DNA from 4 places in the Streptomyces sp. NPDC054770 genome. Region 4 is predicted to be linked to each of the others. Evidence: riboswitches for the same ligand, from Rfam matches in the RefSeq annotation. Region 4 holds a riboswitch; each other region holds the start of a gene.

Region 1 (4,679 bases), on a different contig from region 4:
TGTTCTTCCACCCGTCGATGAACGAGGTGGTGTACCACGGCAGCTACGTCCCGCTGCAGGGACAGATGATGTCCGAGGCGTTCAACTCGACCCTGCACATCTCCTTCGACGTGCGCGGTGGTCTGCTCATCCGGCAGATCCACCACTGGGCCGCGCTGATCTTCCTCGCCGGCATGTTCGTGCACATGATGCGCGTGTTCTTCACCGGCGCGTTCCGCAAGCCGCGTGAGATCAACTGGCTGTTCGGCTTCCTGCTGTTCGTCCTGGGCATGTTCACCGGCTTCACCGGTTACTCGCTCCCGGACGACCTGCTCTCCGGCACCGGTGTCCGCTTCACCGAGGGCGCGATCCTGTCCATGCCGATCGTCGGCACGTACATCTCGTTCTTCCTCTTCGGCGGGCAGTTCCCCGGCCACGACTTCGTCGCCCGGTTCTACTCGATCCACATCCTGCTGCTGCCGGGCATCATGCTCGGCCTGGTGGTGGGCCACCTGATCCTGGTCTTCTACCACAAGCACACGCAGTTCGCGGGTCCCGGAAAGTCCGAGAAGAACGTCGTCGGCATGCCGCTGCTGCCGGTCTACATGGCCAAGGCCGGAGGCTTCTTCTTCCTGGTCTTCGGTGTCATCGCGGCCATCGCGGCGACCACCCAGATCAACCCGATCTGGGCCATGGGCCCCTACCGTCCGGACCAGGTGTCCACCGGCGCCCAGCCCGACTGGTACATGGGCTTCGCCGAGGGTCTGATCCGCTACATGCCCGGCTGGGAGATCAACTTCTGGGGCCACACCCTGGTCCTGGGCGTCTTCATCCCACTGGTCCTGTTCGGGCTCGTGCTGGGCGCGATCGCGCTCTACCCGTTCATCGAGTCCTGGGTCACCGGCGACAAGAGCGAGCACCACATCCTGGACCGCCCGCGCAACGCCCCGACCCGTACCGGGTTCGGTGTCGCCTGGGTGACCGTGTACATGGTGGGCCTGATCGGTGGTGGCAACGACCTCATCGCCACCCACTTCCACCTGTCGATCAACGACGTGACCTGGTTCGTCCGGATCTTCTTCTTCGCCGGACCCGTGATCGCGTTCATCGCGACCAAGCGCATCTGCCTCGGCCTCCAGCGCCGCGACCGCGAAAAGGTGCTGCACGGCCGCGAGACCGGCATCATCAAGCGGCTGCCGCACGGTGAGTTCATCGAGGTCCACGAGCCGCTCTCGCAGGAGCAGCTGCACACCCTCACGGCGCACCACCAGTACGAGCCGGCCCAGGTCGGCCCGGCGGTCGACGAGAACGGTGTCGAGCGCAAGATCAAGGGCTCCGAGAAGCTCCGCGCCAAGCTGAGCAACGCCTACTACGGCGAGGACAACCAGATCCCGAAGCCCACCGTCGAGGAGTACAAGGAGATCACGAGCGGCCACGGCCACCACTGATCGAAGGCGTCGCCACGCCACAGCCGAAGGGCCCCCGTCCGGTGTACGGACGGGGGCCCTTTGCGGTGCCCGGAGCTGGATAGGGTGGGCCCTGGGAAAACCGGTTAATTCGCGTACGGCGAATTCGACGACGATGACGACGATCAGGAGCGGCCTTATGAGCGCTGTGACCCCCGCTGGAGGCGACATCGCGGCGGGCCGTTCCTGGCCCGAGGTACTGAACGCGCTGCTGTACGGCCAGGACCAGAGCGCCGACGCGACCGCCTGGGCGATGGACCAGATCATGCGCGGCCAGGCGACCGACGCCCAGATCGCGGGCTTCGTCGTCGCCCTGCGGGCGAAGGGCGAGACGGTCGAGGAGATCAACGGTCTCGTCCGCACGATGTACGACCACGCCAACGTCATCGAGGTGCCGGGCCGCACGGTCGACATCGTCGGCACCGGCGGGGACGGCGCGAAGACGGTCAACATCTCCACGATGTCGGCGCTGGTGGTGGCCGGCACCGGGGCGAAGGTCGTCAAGCACGGCAACCGCGCGGCCTCCTCCGCGTCCGGGGCCTCGGACGTCCTGGAGAAGCTCGGCGTCAACCTCGACCTGACCCCGCAGCGGGTCGCCGAGGTCGCCGAGGAGGCCGGCATCACCTTCTGCTTCGCCATCAAGTTCCACCCGGCGCTGCGCTACGCGGGCGCCGCGCGCGGCCAGCTGGGCATCCGCACGGTCTTCAACATCCTCGGCCCGCTGACCAACCCCGCGCGGGTGCGCGCCCAGGCCGTGGGCGTCGCGGACCCGCGCATGGCCCCGGTCGTGGCGGGCGTCTTCGCGGAACGCGGCAACTCCTCCCTGGTCTTCCGCGGCGACGACGGCCTCGACGAACTCACGACGACGGCCACGTCCCACGTCTGGATCGTCCGCGACGGCAAGGTCACGGAGGAGACCTTCGACCCCCGCGACGCCGGCATCGACCTGGTCCCCGTGGAGGCGCTGCGGGGCGGCGACCCGTCGTACAACGCGGAGGTCGCCCGCCGCCTCCTGGACGGCGAGCCGGGCCCGGTACGGGACGCGGTCCTGCTGAACTCGGCGGCGGCCCTGGTGGCCCTTGACCCCGGCACGGGGACCCTGGCCGAACAGCTCCGGACGGGCATGGCCAAGGCGGCGGAGTCGATCGACTCGGGCGCCGCCAAGCGGGCGCTGGAGCGCTGGGCGGCGGCGACGAACAGGTAGGGGCCGCGGTCGGCGGGCTCAGGCACGGTACGGCACCGCCGGACTACGCCGTCGTGGCCGATCGCCGTTGCGGCGGAAAGAGGAGTCCGGCGTCGGTGCCGATGAATTCGGACCGGCATCACCTTCTTCTCCGCCGCAACGGCGAGCAACAACACCGGCCTTCCCGGCGGTGCCCCACTTCGCGCGGGAGCCGTCGCCGCTTCCTCTTTCCGTCGCGTCCTCTGCCGGTCTCTTCCGTTGGGCGGTCGTGATTTTCCGCCGCAACGGCGCGCAACCGCACACGGCCTTCCCGGCGGTGCCGAGCCGGCGTCGGTTTCTGGCGGTGTTCCGTCATCCGGACAGGAGTTGCGCGGCGGCGATCACTTCACTTACGTTTCTTCCCAGGTCATGAGTGACAGTCATGAGGCCCCGGCCGACTGTCCGGCAACCCTCCGTCCGTGGCGGGGTGCCCCGGGTGAAGACCAGGTCGTAGGCAGCGAGGTCTACGGCAAGCGCGGACCCCTCACGCTTCTTCGAGCAGGCACAGCCCAGGGGTCCTGGTCGTCGAGGGAGTCCTCTGTGAGCAAGCGAATGCGATAGGGCGTCGAGCCCCGCCTCCGCACACCCCTTTCACCTTTCCCCGTGCCGTCGACGCACCGTCCGTCCGGCCCGGCGATTTCGCTCAGCTCTCACAGGAGTTCGCCATGTCTGTCACCACCGCTGCCGCCGCCCAGTCCCTTTGTGCCCCACTGCCCGTTCTGGGCCGGGATGTCACCGTCCCGCTCGTCACCGGCGGCGAGGTCACCTACGCCGCCCTCGACTACGCGGCCAGCGCCCCCGCCCTCCAGCGGGTCTGGGACGACGTGGCGGCGTACGCGCCCTACTACGGCAGCGTCCACCGCGGTGCCGGCTACCTCTCCCAGCTGTCGACCGACCTCTTCGAGAACGCCCGGAACACCGTCGCCGAGTTCCTCGACTGCCGCCCCGACGACCAGCTGATCTTCACCCGCTCCACCACCGACTCCCTCAACCTGCTCGCCGCCGCCGTCCCCGCCGACTGCCAGGTCTTCGTCTTCGAGACCGAGCACCACGCGAGCCTGCTCCCCTGGAAGGACGCCCGGGTCACCTACCTCAACGCGCCCCGCACCCCGCGGCAGGCCGTCGAGACCCTGGAGCGTGCTCTCGCCGACCGCGACCCCTACGGCCCGGCCCTGGTCTGCGTCACCGGCGCCTCCAACGTCACCGGCGAGCTGTGGCCGGTACGGGAGCTGGCGGCCGCCGCGCACGCGCACGGTGCCCGGATCGTCCTGGACGCCGCCCAGCTGGCCCCGCACCACCCCGTGTCCGTCCGGGACCTGGACGTCGACTGGGTCGCCTTCTCCGGCCACAAGCTCTACGCCCCCTTCGGCTCCGGCGTCCTGGCCGGCCGCGCCGACTGGCTGCAGGCCGCCGAGCCCTACCTCGCGGGCGGCGGCGCCAGCCGCAAGGTCACCCGGCGGGAGGACGGGGGAGTGGCCGTGGAGTGGCACGAGAGCGCGGCGCGGCACGAGGCGGGCTCCCCGAACGTCATCGGCGCCTACTCCATCGCCTCCGCCTGCAAGGCGCTCACCGAGGCCGGCTTCGACACCCTGGTCGCCCGCGAGCAGCACCTGATCGAGAAGGTGCGGGCCGGGCTGGCCGAGGTTCCCGAGGTCCGGGTCCTCTCCCTCTTCGGCGACGACGCCCCGCGCGTCGGAGTGATCAGCTTCGTGGTCGACGGCTGGAACAGCTCCCACTTCGCCGCCGCCCTCTCCGCCGAGTACGGCATCGGCGTCCGCGACGGCCTCTTCTGTGCCCACCCGCTGGTCAGGACCCTGCTGGGCTCCGACCCGCAGACCCAGGGCGAGTGCGGGGCGCCGGAGGCGGCACCGGGCGAGAAGTCCCTGAACGCCATCCGGGTGAGCTTCGGCGCGGGCACGCCGGACGAGCACGTGGAGCGCTTCGTGACGGCGGTGCGGGAACTGGTGACCGACGGCGCGAAGTGGTCGTACCGCACGGAGGACGGCCGCTGT
Region 2 (4,679 bases), on a different contig from region 4:
ACAGGCCGCCGTTGGTGACCGCCGCCCCGGAGGCGCCGACGCGCATCGCCGCGACGTCCAGGGTGGTCGTGGCGGGCTGCCCGTTGGAGGTGCCCTGGACGGTGACCGTGAGCGCCGCCAGCGCGTCGGCCACCTTGGGCGGTTCCTTGTACTCGACGACCTGCACGGTCCGCTTGCTGCCGTCCGAGGCGGTGGCGGTGAACTGGTTGCACTTCTCCGGGAGGCCCTTCAGCCAGCCGATGGTGGCGTCCATCTGGGCCTGGCCGTAGTCCCCGACCTGGTACAGCAGCCGGGAGTCCTGCGAGGTGAAGCCGCGCAGCCCGGAGGCGCCGGTGGCGCGGCCCAGCAGGGTGTCGGAGTAGAGGCTGTCCAGCAGCCGCTGGCAGTCGGCGGCGTCGGACTTGGCGCTGAGGAACTCGGCGACGTCGACCTTGCCGACCAGCATCTGGTTGCGCCAGGTGGCGGCGTCGTTGGCCAGTTGCCAGTCGTCCTCGATGTCGGCCGGTGTGATCAGCGCGGCCTGGGCCCCGGCACCGGTGAGGGTAGGGGTGCGCGACGGGGACGGGGAGCGTTCGGCGGCGGGGGAGACGGGCGCGGCCTCGGGGGAGCCGCTGCCGTCCGTGCATGCCGCCGTGGCGAACAGGGTCCCCGCGGCCAGGGCCGTGGCGATAACACGCGCGGGTCGGGACGGACGGGTCATCGCGACTGCCTCCTCGGGAACGCGGTACGTCCCTCCACGCCACCACCGGCCACCGGCGCCGACCACCCGCGCGTGCCATTCGGGTGAGCGTCAGGATCCGGTCGCCGTGATCCGCACCCGCCGGCTGCCGCAGCGCGGGCACACCGCGTCCGTGAGCGGCGACGGTACGGCCCGGCCGGCCTCGTCGACGTACTCCAGGGTGCTCTGCAGGTCCGGATCGGCGACCGGGTCGGTGAAGAACACCGCCTGGAAGGTGGCCTCCCAGCCGTGCCCGCACCGCCCGCAGCGGAACGCGAAGGTCTCGGGCACCGCGCCGGGCACGGGCCCGGGACCCGGGGGCTCGGTCATCGGCTCCGGCTCCTGTCACTCGGCCCCCCGTCCCCCAGGGCACCGCCCCTTCCGTCCGGCGGCAAGTCGGGGCCTGGGCGTGGCTGGGGCCGGGCCGGGCCGGGGCCGGGCGTCCCAGGCGTGGACGCCCTCTTGACGCCGGGCGGAGGCGGATCGACACTCCAGAAGAGAATCCTAGTGAAAAGGTAGGGAAAGATGGGTCGCCTGCGCACGCTCACCGGCAGACAGCGCCGCGAGAGCCCCGCGCCCTGGGCCGGCCCCCTGCTCACCTCCCGCCGCCACCTCGACCTGCTGCGGATGTGCGGCGCCACCGGCCGCAGAGGCTGAGCGCCCATCCGTCAGGACTCACCAGAGCTCGCCGAGCACCCACCGACGAACGCTTCCGCCGCGCGTACGTCCGCGCGCCCGCCCGCCCCCGGGGAGACGCATGTCCATCACTCCACTCGCCGCCGTGCCGTCCGTCCGCACCGCCCCCGCCTTCCGTGGCCGCATCGGCCGGGACGCGCGCAGCGGTCACTACGCCGTGCCGCGCCGCTACCGGCTGCACCTGTCCACCGCGTGTCCGGACGGCCTCCGGATCGCCGTCGGCCACAGCCTGCTGGCCCTGGACGACTGTTGTCCGGTCACCTTCCTCCCCGCCGTCCCGGACTGTCCCGACGGCAGCCACCCGGCACTGCGCCCGCTGTACGAGGCCAGCGCCCACCACTACTCGGGACCGGCCCTCGCGCCGGTCTTCAGCGACGACTGGTCCGGCCGTATCGTCAGCACCCACAGCCGGGACATCCTGCGCGACCTGGACCGGCACTTCGGGGACGGCGTCGCCCGGCTCTACCCGTGCGGCGCCGAGGCCGAGATCGAGGCCGTCGAGCGGCTGTGCGCCGAGGACATCGAGCAGGCCGCCCAGCGGGCCGGCCGCGAGGGCGGCGACCCAAAGGCGCTGGCGGTGCTGCTCGCCGCCCTGGCCGACCTGGAACGCCGGCTGACCGGGGTGGAGTTCCTGGTCGGCGGTCAACTCACCGCCGCGGACATCGAGTTGTGGGTGACCCTGGTGCAACTCGACACCGTGCACCGCAACCACCTGGACGCCACCGCCGTGCACGCCATCGCCGGCCACCCGGTGCTGTGGGCCTACGCCCGGCGGCTGGCGGCCCACCCGGCCTTCGGTGCCCACCTCGACCTCGACGGCATCGCCCGCCGTCACCACGGCCGTTGCCAGGGCCTGGAAGCCGCCGGCGCGGCCGTCCAGATCCTGGACTGGGCGGGCCACGCAGCGGACGCTCCCGGCGTTCCGCGCAGGTGAGAGCGGCCCGAACCGTCCCGCCAGTCGGACAGGCGTTGACATTCGTTCGGGCAACTGCGTTACTTACGGACCAGAACGGTCAAGAGCGTCAGCGTCAAGCCCTGGCTTGCTGACCGGCAACCCTCGCATCGCGGTGGGGTGCCCCAGGTGACGACCGGACCGACGACGTTTCGGCAAGCGACGATTCGGTAAGCGCGAGGCCCCCGGGGCCGGCTCGACAGTGACAGGTGACGGACATGTACGCAGCTTCCAGGACGGCCCAGCGCCGCGCCGTGGGCTGCGTACGCCCGTACCCGAGCCCGCTCGTCGCCGACCGCGCCGTCGATCTGCTCCGTGTCAACAGCGCCCTGTGTAGCGCGTGTACCGCACCGGGCTGTGCCCGCTGTCGGGTCTGACCAGGCCTTTCCGCCGATCTCCCGCAGCTTCGCACCCCAGCGTCCCCGTCGAAACACCGGCCGCCCGGTGTGCCGCCGTCCGCCCAGCCCCGTGTCCCGCGCGCCCCCGCGCACCGTGCCGTGCCCGAACACGGTACGGTGCGCGGCCCCCGCCGTGGGACACGTGGGTGTCCGACTCCGCCGGAGCCCGCCATGAGTGAACCCCCAGGCGCCACGATCGCCCCCGAGGCACCCCCCGCCGCCGACGAACCGTCAAGACCCCTCGCCGCACAGCGAGTTCTGCCACTGCGCAGGCCGGGACGGTGGATCGCCACCGCCGTCGTCCTGGTCCTGGCCGTCCAGTTCGTGCACGGACTGGTGTCCAACCCCTTCTACCAGTGGGACCGCTTCGGCTACTGGTTCCTGCGGCCGACCATCCTCGACGGGCTGGTCATCACCCTCGAAGTCGCCGCCTACAGCGCGGTGTTGGGCCTCCTCGGCGGCATCCTGCTCGCCCTGGCCCGGCTCTCCAAGAGCCCGGTGCTGCGCGCGGTCAGCTGGACCTACGTATGGGCGCTGCGCTCCATCCCGCTCATCGTGGTCTTGCTGTTCCTCTACAACTTCAGCGCCCTGTACAAGACGTTGAGCATCGGCGTCCCCTTCGGACCGGCCTTCTTCTCCTTCGACGAGTCGAAGCTCGCCACCGACATGGTGGTCGCCGTCATCGGCCTCAGCCTCAACGAGGCCGCCTACGCGGCCGAGGTGGTCCGCGGCGGCATCCTCTCCGTGGACCAGGGCCAGCACGAGGCGGCCGCCGCGCTCGGCCTGCCCAAGGGCTACCAGTTCCGCCGGATCGTGTTCCCGCAGGCGCTGCGGTCGATCACCCCGAACTACGTCAACCAGCTCATCGGCCTGATCAAGAGCACCTCGCTGGTCTTCTACGTCTCGCTGCTCGACCTCTTCGGCACCGCGCAGACCATGGGCTCCACCTACCCGGGCGACATCGTGCCGCTGCTCCTGGTGGTCACCGTCTGGTACCTGATCCTGACCAGCGTCGTCTCCGTGATCCAGTTCTACGTCGAGCGGTACTACGCCCGCGGCGCCACCCGCACGCTGCCGCCGACGCCCCTCCAGAAGCTGCGCACCGGCCTCACCGACCTGCGCGCCCGCATCCGCCGGGAGACCGCCGTATGAGCAGCACCGACACTCTGGAGACGGCCCCCGCCGCCCTGGAGATCCACGACGTCCACAAGTGGTACGGCGCCCACCGCGTCCTGGACGGCATCGACCTGACCATCCGTCCCGGCGAGGTCACCGTCATCCTGGGCCCGTCCGGCTCCGGCAAGTCCACCCTGCTGCGGGTCGTCAACCACCTGGAGAAGCCCGAGATCGGCCACGTCAGCGTCAACGGCGAGCCGATCGGCGTGAAGCGGCAGGGCGACCGGCTGAAGGAGCTGAGCGAGCGCGCCATCCTGGCCCAGCGCAGCCGGATCGGCTTCGTCTTCCAGAACTTCAACCTCTTCCCGCACCTGACCGTGCTGGACAACGTGGCCGCCGCCCCGGTCGCCACCGGAAAGCTCACCAAGCCCGAGGCCCAGGCCCTGGCCAAGGAACTCCTGGAACGGGTCGGCCTCGGCGAGCGCGTCGGCGCCTACCCCCGGCAGCTCTCCGGCGGCCAGCAGCAGCGCGTCGCCATCGCCCGCGCCCTCGCCCTGCGCCCCGGCGTGATCCTCTTCGACGAGCCCACCTCCGCCCTGGACCCCGAACTCGTCGGTGAGGTCCTCGCCGTCATCAAGGACCTGGCGACCAGCGGCACCACCCTCGTCATCGTCACCCACGAGATCGGCTTCGCCCGCGAGATCGCCGACCGGGTCGTCTTCATCGACGGCGGCAGGATCGTCGAGCAGGGCCCGCCCTCCGAGGTCCTCGACAAGCCGCAGCACGAGCGGACCAGGGA
Region 3 (4,679 bases), on a different contig from region 4:
GTCGGCGTTGTCGCCGGTGAGTGCCACGGTGTGGCCGCCGTCCAGGCTGGTGGCCGTGCGCAGCAGGTGGGTGCCGCGGACGAGTACCGGGCCGGTGGCCGTGTCCTGGCGCCAGAAGGTCTCCGCCGTGGCCTTGTCGCCGACGAGCAGCAGGAGCGGGCGCTGTCCGGCGCCGCTGATGCTGATGCGGATCAGGCCCTGGTGGGTGTAGTTCAGCCGCAGGTCCCCGGTGGCCGCGTCCCAGGTGGTCGTGACCGCGCCGCCGGTGGCGGTCACGGTGGGCTCGGATGTGTAGCGCAGGACGGTTTCGCCGTCGCTGTCCTTGTCGCCGTAGAGGACGGCGACGTCCCGGTTCCCGATCGTCGCGCTGGTCATGATCTCCGACGTCGAGTACTGCAACTGGGTGTCACCGAGCCGGTAGTTGGCGACGATCACGTGCGAGTCGCGGCCGTCGAGGGTGATCGCGGTGCCGGGCTGCTGGGGCACGACCGGGTAGGTCGGCTCCGAGGCCGAGTCGCCGGTCGGTACGTCGATGGCGTCGACGGCCACGTAGTTGTCCGTCGAGGCCGAACCGTGGTTCCCGTCGACGACGATCTTCAGGGTGTGCGCGCCCGGTGTCAGGCCGGTCTTCTGGAAGAGCACCGCCTGGTTCTCGCTGCCGGAGTCGTCGACCGTGGCTTCCTTGGTGCCGTCGAGGTAGACGTCGGCGTAGCCGTGGTTGCCCGTCTTGGAGCCGATCCAGCGGATCGCGGTGCCGTCGAAGGGGACGGTGAGCGAGTCACCGGCCGTTTTCGAGAACGACTCGGTGTGCTTGTAGTCGCCGCCGGTATAGCTGGTGTTGGCCACGTGCGACCACGAACCGGTGTACTGCAGCGCGGAGTCGGGGTCGTCCCAGGTGTAGGTGGTGTCCGCGGCCGGCTGGGCGTTGAAGTCCAGGGCGATGTGTGTCCTGTCGACCGCGGTGGACGTGGAGTTGCCGTGCCGCAGGACGTGGAACTGGGTCCTGGTGTCGGGGTTCATCCGGGCGGTGTCGACGACCGCGGAGTCGTCCGGCGGGGTGGCCCTGATCGCCTCGGTCTTGGTCAGCGGGGCGACGGACTGGGTGAAGTACCCGATCAGCTTGTCCTCGTAGTACTTCGGGTCGAGCTGGCGGGTCTCCCGGATCGCGGCCCCGTAGTCGTACGACGTGTAGTTCTCCGGCATGCCCAGCCAGCCCCAGTTGGTGCCGCCGTACGTCATGTAGAAGCTCTGCGCGGTGGTGCCGACGGCGATGTTCTGTTTGTAGAAGACGTCGGCGAACTGGTCGTTGATCAGCTGGGCGCACTTGTCGTAGCCCGGTCCGCCCCAGGGATCGAAGGCGCCGCCCTGGAACTCCGGTGAGTACAGCGGTTTTCCGGCCGGGTGGTCGTAGCTGATGTCGGGGACGCCGTTCCACTTCGAGGGGTTCGAGCAGTTGAAGCCCTGCGGGTAGGAGTCCGGGCCGTCGACGTCGAGGGCGCCGGTGCCGGAGTTGAAGGTGCCGTTGTTGTTGCCGGTCAGCGGGACCGTGATGCCGTCGGCGCGGGCCTTGTCCTCCAGGTGCTGCATGTAGGAGCGGCCGGCGGCCGAGCCGTTGTAGTACTCGTTCTCGACCTGGTAGGCGATGACCGACCCGGTGCCGTTGGTCAGTTGGTGGCGGGCGATGATCCGATCGATCTGCGTCAGCCACTCGTCCGCGTACTTCAGGAACCGCGGGTCGTCGCTGCGGTTGTTGCCGGCCTTGGTGGTCAGCCAGCCGGGCAGGCCGCCGCTGTCGACCTCCGCGTTGATGTACGGCGCCGGGCGGGCGATGACGTAGAGCCCGGCCTCCTGGGCCATGTCGAGGAGCTTGTCGACGTCCCGCACCCCGGTGAAGTCGTACACACCGGGTTTCGGCGAGTGGTATCCCCAGTCGAAGTACAGCGAGGTGGAGTTGAATCCTGCGGCCTTCATCTTCTGGAAGATGTCGCGCCACAGGTCCTGGCTCGGCAGCCGGAAGTAGTGGAACTCGCCGGACCACAGGTAGGTGCGTTTGCCGTCGACGAGGAACGAGTAGCCGTCCAGACTCACCGTGTGCGTCTGCGGGGCGGCGGTGGCCGCGGCGGCGGACGCCTGCGTGCCGATGTCCTGCGCCGCGGCCGGCGCGATCACGCCCGCGGCCAGGGCGATGGTCGCCGCCGCCGCGAGAACGGGCCGCCACCACCGGCCGCCACCGGGTCTCGCAGCCTCTGAACCGATCCGATCACTCCGCACCGCGGCCTCCAGACCGACTGAGCAATCAACACCAAACAGACTCGGGCAAAGTCGAACAGTAAGGGGGTGCAAGGCTCAACACAATGGGGCGGAAGAACACCGTCGAGAAGGCAGAGGCGGCGCGTGACCCCCGCTGGACGAAACATCACTGACATAAAGTCACCTCCGTGTGCCCCTGGGCATGTTGACGCCGGGAGAACAGCCGATCTACGGTGAGCGCGAGCTACGAGTTCCGGTGATCAAGCCCTGGCTGGCCGGACGGCAACCCTCGACGCAGCGGGGTGCCCCAGGTGACGGCTCGGCGGATCTCTTCTTTCTGCAAGTGCGCTCACATCGGCCCCGAGGCGGGCCAGAACCCGGGAGGACGGCATGGCCAAGGCCCTGATGCTGTGTTCCCGGCTCCATGTCGACCTGCTGCTGGTGTCCAGCTGTCTGTGTCAGGGCTGATCCCGCCCTCCCCGGGTCGGCACATCTGCCGCTCGTCCGTGTGACCCGCTCCCCCCTGTTTCTCACGTGACCCTCGCACGCCATGGCGCAGCCTCGCGCCACGGCTGCCTCACGCACCCCTGATGCGGAAGTAGAGACTCCTGATGGCATTCCACACCGGTCCGACGCCGTCCAGACCCCTTCGCCCCGGCCTCGGCGCGATATCCCTCGGCACGGCGTTCCTGGTCGCGCTGACCGCCTGCACCAGCAGCAAGGACGGAAGCACCGCGAGCTCCGGCTCGGCGATCACCGTCGGTACCACCGACCAGGTCGCCAGCCTCGACCCGGCCGGGGCGTGGGACGCGGGCTCCGGCACCATCGAGAGCGAGGTCTACGCGACCCTGCTCAACCAGCAGAACGGCTCCGCGGACGTCTCCCCCGACCTGGCCACCGGGATCAGGCCGACCGGGCCCAAGGAGTACACGGTCACGCTGAAGAAGGGCCTGAAGTTCGCCAACGGGCATGAACTGACCTCCTCGGACGTCAAGTTCAGCTTCGACCGGGACCTGAAGATCGCCGACGAGAACGGCCCGTCGTCGCTGCTGTACAACCTCGCCTCGGTCGCCGCCCCGGACCCGACCACGGTCGTCTTCACCCTCAAGTCGGCCGACGACACGCTGTTCCCGCAGGTGCTGTCCACGGCCGCCGGCTACATCGTGGACGAGCAGGTGTTCCCCGCGGACAAGATCCTCGACGACAAGGCGATCGTCGCGGCCAAGCCGTGGAACGGGCCGTACGGCATCAAGAGCTACGACAAGAACTCACTGGTGTCCTTCACCGCCAACGCGGAGTACAAGGGGCAGCTGGGCGCGCCGAAGACCGAGAACATCCAGCTGAAGTACTACACGGACGCAAGCAATCTGAAGCTCGACGTCCAGCAGGGCACCATCGACGCCGTCTACCGCACGCTCACCACCGCCGACCTGGACGACCTCGGCAAGCAGAAGGACGTCAAGGTCCACACCGGCTCCGGCAACGGCATCCGCTACATCGTCTTCGACCTCGCCACCCAGCCCTACGGCACCAGGACGAAGAACGCCGACGCGAAGAAGGCCCTCGCCGTCCGGCAGGCGGTCGCGGACTCCGTCGACCGGTCCCAACTCGCCCAGCAGGTCTACAAGAACACCTACCAGCCGCTCTACAGCTCCGTCCCGGACGGCCTGACCGGCGCCACCCCCTCCTTCAAGTCGCTCTACGGCGACAAGAAGGGCGGCCCCGACAAGGCCGCCGCGGCGGCCCGGCTGAAGGCGGCGAAGGTGAGCACCCCGGTGACGCTCAACCTGCAGTACAACAGCGACCACTACGGGTCTTCCTCGGCCGACGAGTACGCGCTGGTCAAGACCCAGTTGGAGGCCACCGGGCTGTTCAAGGTGAACCTCCAGTCGACCGAGTGGACCCAGTACGGCAAGGACCGCGTCAAGCACCTCTACCCGCTGTACCAGCTCGGCTGGTACGCCGACTACCTCGACGCCGACAACTACCTCTCGCCCTTCTACTCGGCCAACAGCTGGGTCGCCAACGGCTACGACGACCCCGCCGTGCGTGCGCTGATCAAGAAGGAGGAGACCGAGACGGACGCCACGAAGCGGACCGGGCTCCTGAAGCAGGCGCAGGACAGGGCCGCCGCGCAGGTGCCGCTGCTGCCGCTGCTCCAGGGGTCCACCGCCATCGTCACCCGCAGCGACGTCAGCGGGGTGCCGGCCGAGCTGGACGCGAGGTACCAGTTCCGCTGGGCGGGACTCTCGAAAAAGTGAGCACTCTGACGCAGGAGACCCCCGGCGCCGTCGCCACCCCGGCCGACGGCGCCGCCGGGTACGGGTTCGCCCGATACCTGGTGGTCCGCTTCCTCCTCATCATCCCCACCGTGCTGATCCTGGTCAGTCTGGTCTTCTTCCTGATGCGGCTGACCGGCGACCCGATCA
Region 4 (4,679 bases):
ACCGCGTCCGCGTCCGGCCCGATCGCCGACAGCCCGGAGACCAGCCCGCCGCCGCCCCGTCTGGCGCGCAGCGAACCGCCCTCGCGCAGCTCGTACGAAACCGGTCCGCGATTGGACGCGACCAGCACCTCGGCACCGCCGGTGGAAGCCATACGCCACAACCTAGCCCGGCCCGGAAACGCTCAAACGTACGGCCACCTCCGACGCGCCGCCGTATACGGCCGTACGACGAACTCACGCCACGAACTCACGCCACGGATTCACGCCACGGATTCACGCCACCTTGCGTTCGGCGTACTCCGCGATCTCCGCCATCGGCGGCCGTTCCTCCGTGTCCACGGAGTACGTGCGCGGCTCGAAGCCGTCCTCGCCGCGTTCGAACTGGGTGAGGGCGGGGCGGATCAGATGGCCGCGGGCCAGCCGCAGCTGGGCCGTGCGGTAGATCGCGGCGGACATCCGGCCGAGGGCCTGGCCGTCCTGGTGGCGGTGTTTGCGGACCCCCACGTCGACCTGCGCCAGCGCGTCGAGCCCCACCAGGTGCAGGGCGTCGACCAGCATGCCCAGCTCCACGCCGTAGCCGACCGGGAAGGGAAGCTGTTCGAGCAGGGTGCGGCGGGCCGCGTACTCGCCGCCGAGCGGCTGGACGAAACCGGCCAGCTGCGGCCAGTGCATGTTCAGCAGCGGGCGGGCCATCAGTTCGGTGACCCGGCCGCCCTGTCCGGCGGCGCCGCCGAGCGGGCGGTCGTACATCGCCTTGACCAGGTCCACGTCCGGATCGGTGAGGAGCGGGCCGACGATGCCGGTGACGAAGTCGGAGGAGAAGTCGCGCAGGTCGGCGTCGATGAAGCAGACGATGTCCCCGGAGGTGACCAGGAGCGAGCGCCACAGGACCTCGCCCTTGCCGGGGACGGCGGGAATGCGGGGCAGGATCGCGTCACGGTGCACGACGCGGGCGCTGGCCGCCGCGGCGACGGCCGCGGTGCGGTCGGTGGAGCCGGAGTCGACGACCACGATCTCGTCGACGAGCGGCACCTGCTGCATGAGGTCATGGCGGATGATCGCGACGATGTCGCCGACGGTCTCCTCCTCGTTGAGCGCGGGCAGCACGACGCTGACCGTCTGCCCGGAGGACCGTTTGGCTGCCATCACCTTGTGCAGGGGACGGTCGGTCACGGACCAGGAGCGGGTGGCCAGCCAGCGCTCGACTTCTTCCAGCACGGTCAGCGGCTCCTCACTGTCACGGTCACACGACGAGGTGTGATCCATCTCGCGGTTCGGACGACTCACTCAACTGTCCTGGCCTTCGGTTACAGTCTTGAACAACGCCGATGACCATCGCATGTCCTGGGGTCACCCGGCGTTGACAACCGCATACAGCTCATCCAGAGGGGCAGAGGGAAACGGCCCGTTGAAGCCCCGGCAACCCTCCAGTCGGTTACTCGTAGATCGCCGATCAGTGTCGATCGCTCGCGAGGCTCCCGGCTAGGGAAGGTGCCAAATCCGTCTCACGGCGAGATGCGTCGTGAGGAAGATGAGGAGAAAGGGCCTCGCCTCACATGGCTGTGCAGACTGTTGCAAGCACCACGGAATCCACCGTCGACCTCGGTCCCGCCACCGCTCTGAGCTGCCGCGAGTGCGGTCACCGGGTGCCGCTCGGCCCGGTGTTCGCCTGCGAGGAGTGTTTCGGCCCGCTGGAGATCGCGTACGACTTCTCGGCCTACGACACCGAGGAGCTCCGCAAGCGGATCGAAGCGGGTCCCGCGAACATCTGGCGCTACGCGCCGCTGCTGCCCGTCCCCGCGGACGTGGCGACCAAGCCGAACATCAACCCCGGCTGGACCAAGCTCGTCCAGGCCGACAACCTCGCGCGCGAGCTGGGCGTCGACGCCGGCAAGCTCTTCGTGAAGGACGACTCCGGCAACCCGACGCACTCCTTCAAGGATCGCGTCGTCGCCCAGGCCATCGAGGCCGCCCGTGCCTTCGACTTCACCACCCTCTCCTGCTCCTCCACCGGCAACCTGGCCGGCGCGGTCGGTGCCGCCGCCGCCCGGGCCGGCTTCCGCTCCTGCGTGTTCATCCCGCACGACCTGGAGCAGGGCAAGGTCGTCATGGCCGCGGTCTACGGCGGCGAGCTCGTCGGCATCGAGGGCAACTACGACGACGTGAACCGTTTCTGCTCCGAGCTGATCGGCGACCCGGCCGGCGAGGGCTGGGGCTTCGTCAACGTCAACCTGCGGCCGTACTACGCGGAGGGCTCCAAGACCCTGGCGTACGAGATCTGCGAGCAGCTCGGCTGGCAGATCCCGGACCAGCTGGTGATCCCGATCGCCTCCGGCTCGCAGCTCACGAAGATCGACAAGGGTCTGCAGGAGCTGATCAAGCTCGGTCTTGTCGAGGACAAGCCGTACAAGATCTTCGGTGCCCAGGCCGAGGGGTGCTCGCCGGTGTCGGTGGCCTACAAGGAGGGCCACGACGTGGTCCGCCCGCAGAAGCCGAACACCATCGCCAAGTCGCTCGCCATCGGCAACCCGGCCGACGGGCCGTACGTCCTCGACATCGCGCGGCGCACCGGCGGCGCGGTGGAGGACGTGAACGACGAGCAGGTCGTCGACGCGATCAAGCTGCTCGCGCGGACCGAGGGAATCTTCGCGGAAACCGCCGGCGGGGTGACGGTTGGAGTCACCAAGAAGCTCATTGAGAATGGGTTGATTGATCCGGCGAAGACGGTCGTTGTACTCAACACCGGTGATGGACTGAAGACGCTGGACGCCGTCGCGGGTACCGGGCTCACCGCGACCATTCGCCCGAATCTGGAGTCTTTCCGCGAAGCCGGGCTCGCCTGAGTCCCCCGAGAAATAGGGCGTTGCCCAGACCGGAGGTAAAAACGTGAGCGTCACCGTTCGCATCCCCACCATCCTGCGCACCTACACCGGCGGCCAGGCCGAAGTCACCGCCGAAGGCGCCACCCTCGGCGAGGTCATCTCCGACCTGGAGAAGAAGCACACCGGGATCTCCGCGCGCGTCCTGGACGACCAGGGCAAGCTGCGCCGGTTCGTCAATGTGTACGTCAATGACGACGACGTGCGGTTCGAGCAGGGCCTGGAGACCGTCACCCCGGACGGGGCCGGCGTCTCCATCATCCCGGCCGTCGCCGGCGGCTGACCCGCCGACCCGCTGACCTGCATGACAGGCTGATCGAATGACCGAACATTACCTTCGGTAACGCCGATCACCGAGTGTTCATCCGATTGCCCCCTCCGTGAGAGAAGTGGAGGGGGCAATTCTGTGGGGTTGAGCGCGGTAGAGTTGGGGAACGCGGTCCCGATCTCCAGGTCGGAAGCCCCGAATTCATACCGCAGGCCCGACAAGAAGTAGCCAAAGTGCACGGGTTGAATGCGGCTTTTGTGGCCTTTATAGAGCCCGACTTGCCCTGAATTCGGCCGAATTCTCGCTACATTCCGGACCGCGCCCGTCCAGAATTCTCGTCCGATTGACCTGTTGCAGAGGGCAGTTGGACAGATACATTCAGCCGCGGTCGACGCGTTCCGGCGCACGCCCCCAACCATTGGGGGGTGAGGTCTGACCCGGATCCGCGAAGTGTGGATCTGTGCAAGGGCCAGTAATAGGGGAGTTAGGCATGGCTCAGGGCACCGTCAAGTGGTTCAACGCGGAGAAGGGGTACGGCTTCATCGCGGTCGACGGTGGTGCGGATGTTTTCGTCCACTACAGCGCGATCCAGATGGACGGGTACCGCACCCTGGAGGAGGGTCAGCGAGTCGATTTCGAGATCTCGCAGGGCCAGAAGGGGCCGCAGGCGGACATGGTCCGGCTGGCGACCGGCTGAAGCACGCGCCGACTGACAGCGACGTTCTTCTGTACTTCTTCGAAGGGCTCGTGCCTCCCGGGGTACGGGCCCTTCGGCATGTCCGAGCACCTCTTCGCCACCTCTTCGGCCCCTCTTCATTCACCTCTTCGCCCGTCTCTCCGCCCCTCTCTTCGGCCCCAGTCCTCGAGAGCCGCTTGCACTCGCCTAGGGCGAGTGCTAATCATTGGCGTTAGCACTCTGAAGGTGAGAGTGACAACGAAGGACCGGGTCGGTGAGGCCCGCAGGCCGGGTGGGGCAAGGAACCCACGGGTCGGCGAGCCGTCCGTCGCGGGCGCGGGCGCGGTCCTGAAGACTCACCCCCAGTCCTGGAGGGACCACTTCACATGGCCAAGATCATCGCGTTCGACGAGGAGGCGCGGCGCGGCCTTGAGCGCGGTATGAACCAGCTCGCCGACGCCGTCAAGGTCACCCTCGGCCCCAAGGGCCGCAACGTCGTCCTTGAGAAGAAGTGGGGCGCCCCCACGATCACCAACGATGGTGTGTCCATCGCCAAGGAGATCGAGCTGGAGGACCCGTACGAGAAGATCGGCGCCGAGCTGGTCAAGGAAGTCGCCAAGAAGACGGACGACGTCGCCGGTGACGGTACGACCACCGCGACCGTGCTCGCCCAGGCCCTGGTCAAGGAAGGCCTGCGCAACGTAGCCGCCGGTGCCAACCCGATGGCCCTCAAGCGCGGTATCGAGAAGGCCGTCGAGGCGGTCTCCGGTGCCCTCCTGGAGCAGGCGAAGGACGTCGAGACCAAGGAGCAGATCGCCTCCACGGCCTCCATCTCCGCCGCCGACACCCAGATCGG

What was found. A riboswitch is a leader RNA that binds a small molecule or an ion and turns the genes downstream of it on or off. The one in region 4 is predicted to bind S-adenosylmethionine.
Region 1: another riboswitch for S-adenosylmethionine. It lies ahead of ACWGKQ_RS43720 (aminotransferase class V-fold PLP-dependent enzyme); the one in region 4 lies ahead of thrC (threonine synthase).
Region 2: another riboswitch for S-adenosylmethionine. It lies ahead of ACWGKQ_RS49035 (amino acid ABC transporter permease); the one in region 4 lies ahead of thrC (threonine synthase).
Region 3: another riboswitch for S-adenosylmethionine. It lies ahead of ACWGKQ_RS29510 (ABC transporter substrate-binding protein); the one in region 4 lies ahead of thrC (threonine synthase).

Annotation. Positions count from the first base shown of each region.
Region 1 covers NZ_JBSHBL010000087.1:13,188-17,866, forward strand. Annotated here, with positions in the region: gene qcrB (cytochrome bc1 complex cytochrome b subunit) at 1-1,427, shown strand, start outside; gene trpD (anthranilate phosphoribosyltransferase) at 1,585-2,649, shown strand; SAM riboswitch class IV at 3,033-3,149, shown strand; gene ACWGKQ_RS43720 (aminotransferase class V-fold PLP-dependent enzyme) at 3,333-4,679, shown strand, end outside.
Region 2 covers NZ_JBSHBL010000123.1:16,333-21,011, reverse strand. Annotated here, with positions in the region: gene ACWGKQ_RS49055 (hypothetical protein) at 1-700, opposite strand, end outside; gene ACWGKQ_RS49050 (hypothetical protein) at 791-1,048, opposite strand; gene ACWGKQ_RS49045 (hypothetical protein) at 1,244-1,375, shown strand; gene ACWGKQ_RS49040 (glutathione S-transferase C-terminal domain-containing protein) at 1,476-2,348, shown strand; SAM riboswitch class IV at 2,426-2,549, shown strand; gene ACWGKQ_RS49035 (amino acid ABC transporter permease) at 2,936-3,916, shown strand; gene ACWGKQ_RS49030 (amino acid ABC transporter ATP-binding protein) at 3,913-4,679, shown strand, end outside.
Region 3 covers NZ_JBSHBL010000039.1:7,566-12,244, forward strand. Annotated here, with positions in the region: gene ACWGKQ_RS29505 (beta-galactosidase) at 1-2,271, opposite strand, end outside; SAM riboswitch class IV at 2,493-2,602, shown strand; gene ACWGKQ_RS29510 (ABC transporter substrate-binding protein) at 2,862-4,511, shown strand; gene ACWGKQ_RS29515 (ABC transporter permease) at 4,508-4,679, shown strand, end outside.
Region 4 covers NZ_JBSHBL010000005.1:119,409-124,087, reverse strand. Annotated here, with positions in the region: gene ACWGKQ_RS07170 (alpha,alpha-trehalose-phosphate synthase (UDP-forming)) at 1-152, opposite strand, end outside; gene ACWGKQ_RS07165 (glucosyl-3-phosphoglycerate synthase) at 274-1,218, opposite strand; SAM riboswitch class I at 1,376-1,538, shown strand; gene thrC (threonine synthase) at 1,557-2,843, shown strand; gene ACWGKQ_RS07155 (ubiquitin-like small modifier protein 1) at 2,887-3,162, shown strand; gene ACWGKQ_RS07150 (cold-shock protein) at 3,638-3,844, shown strand; gene groL (chaperonin GroEL) at 4,210-4,679, shown strand, end outside.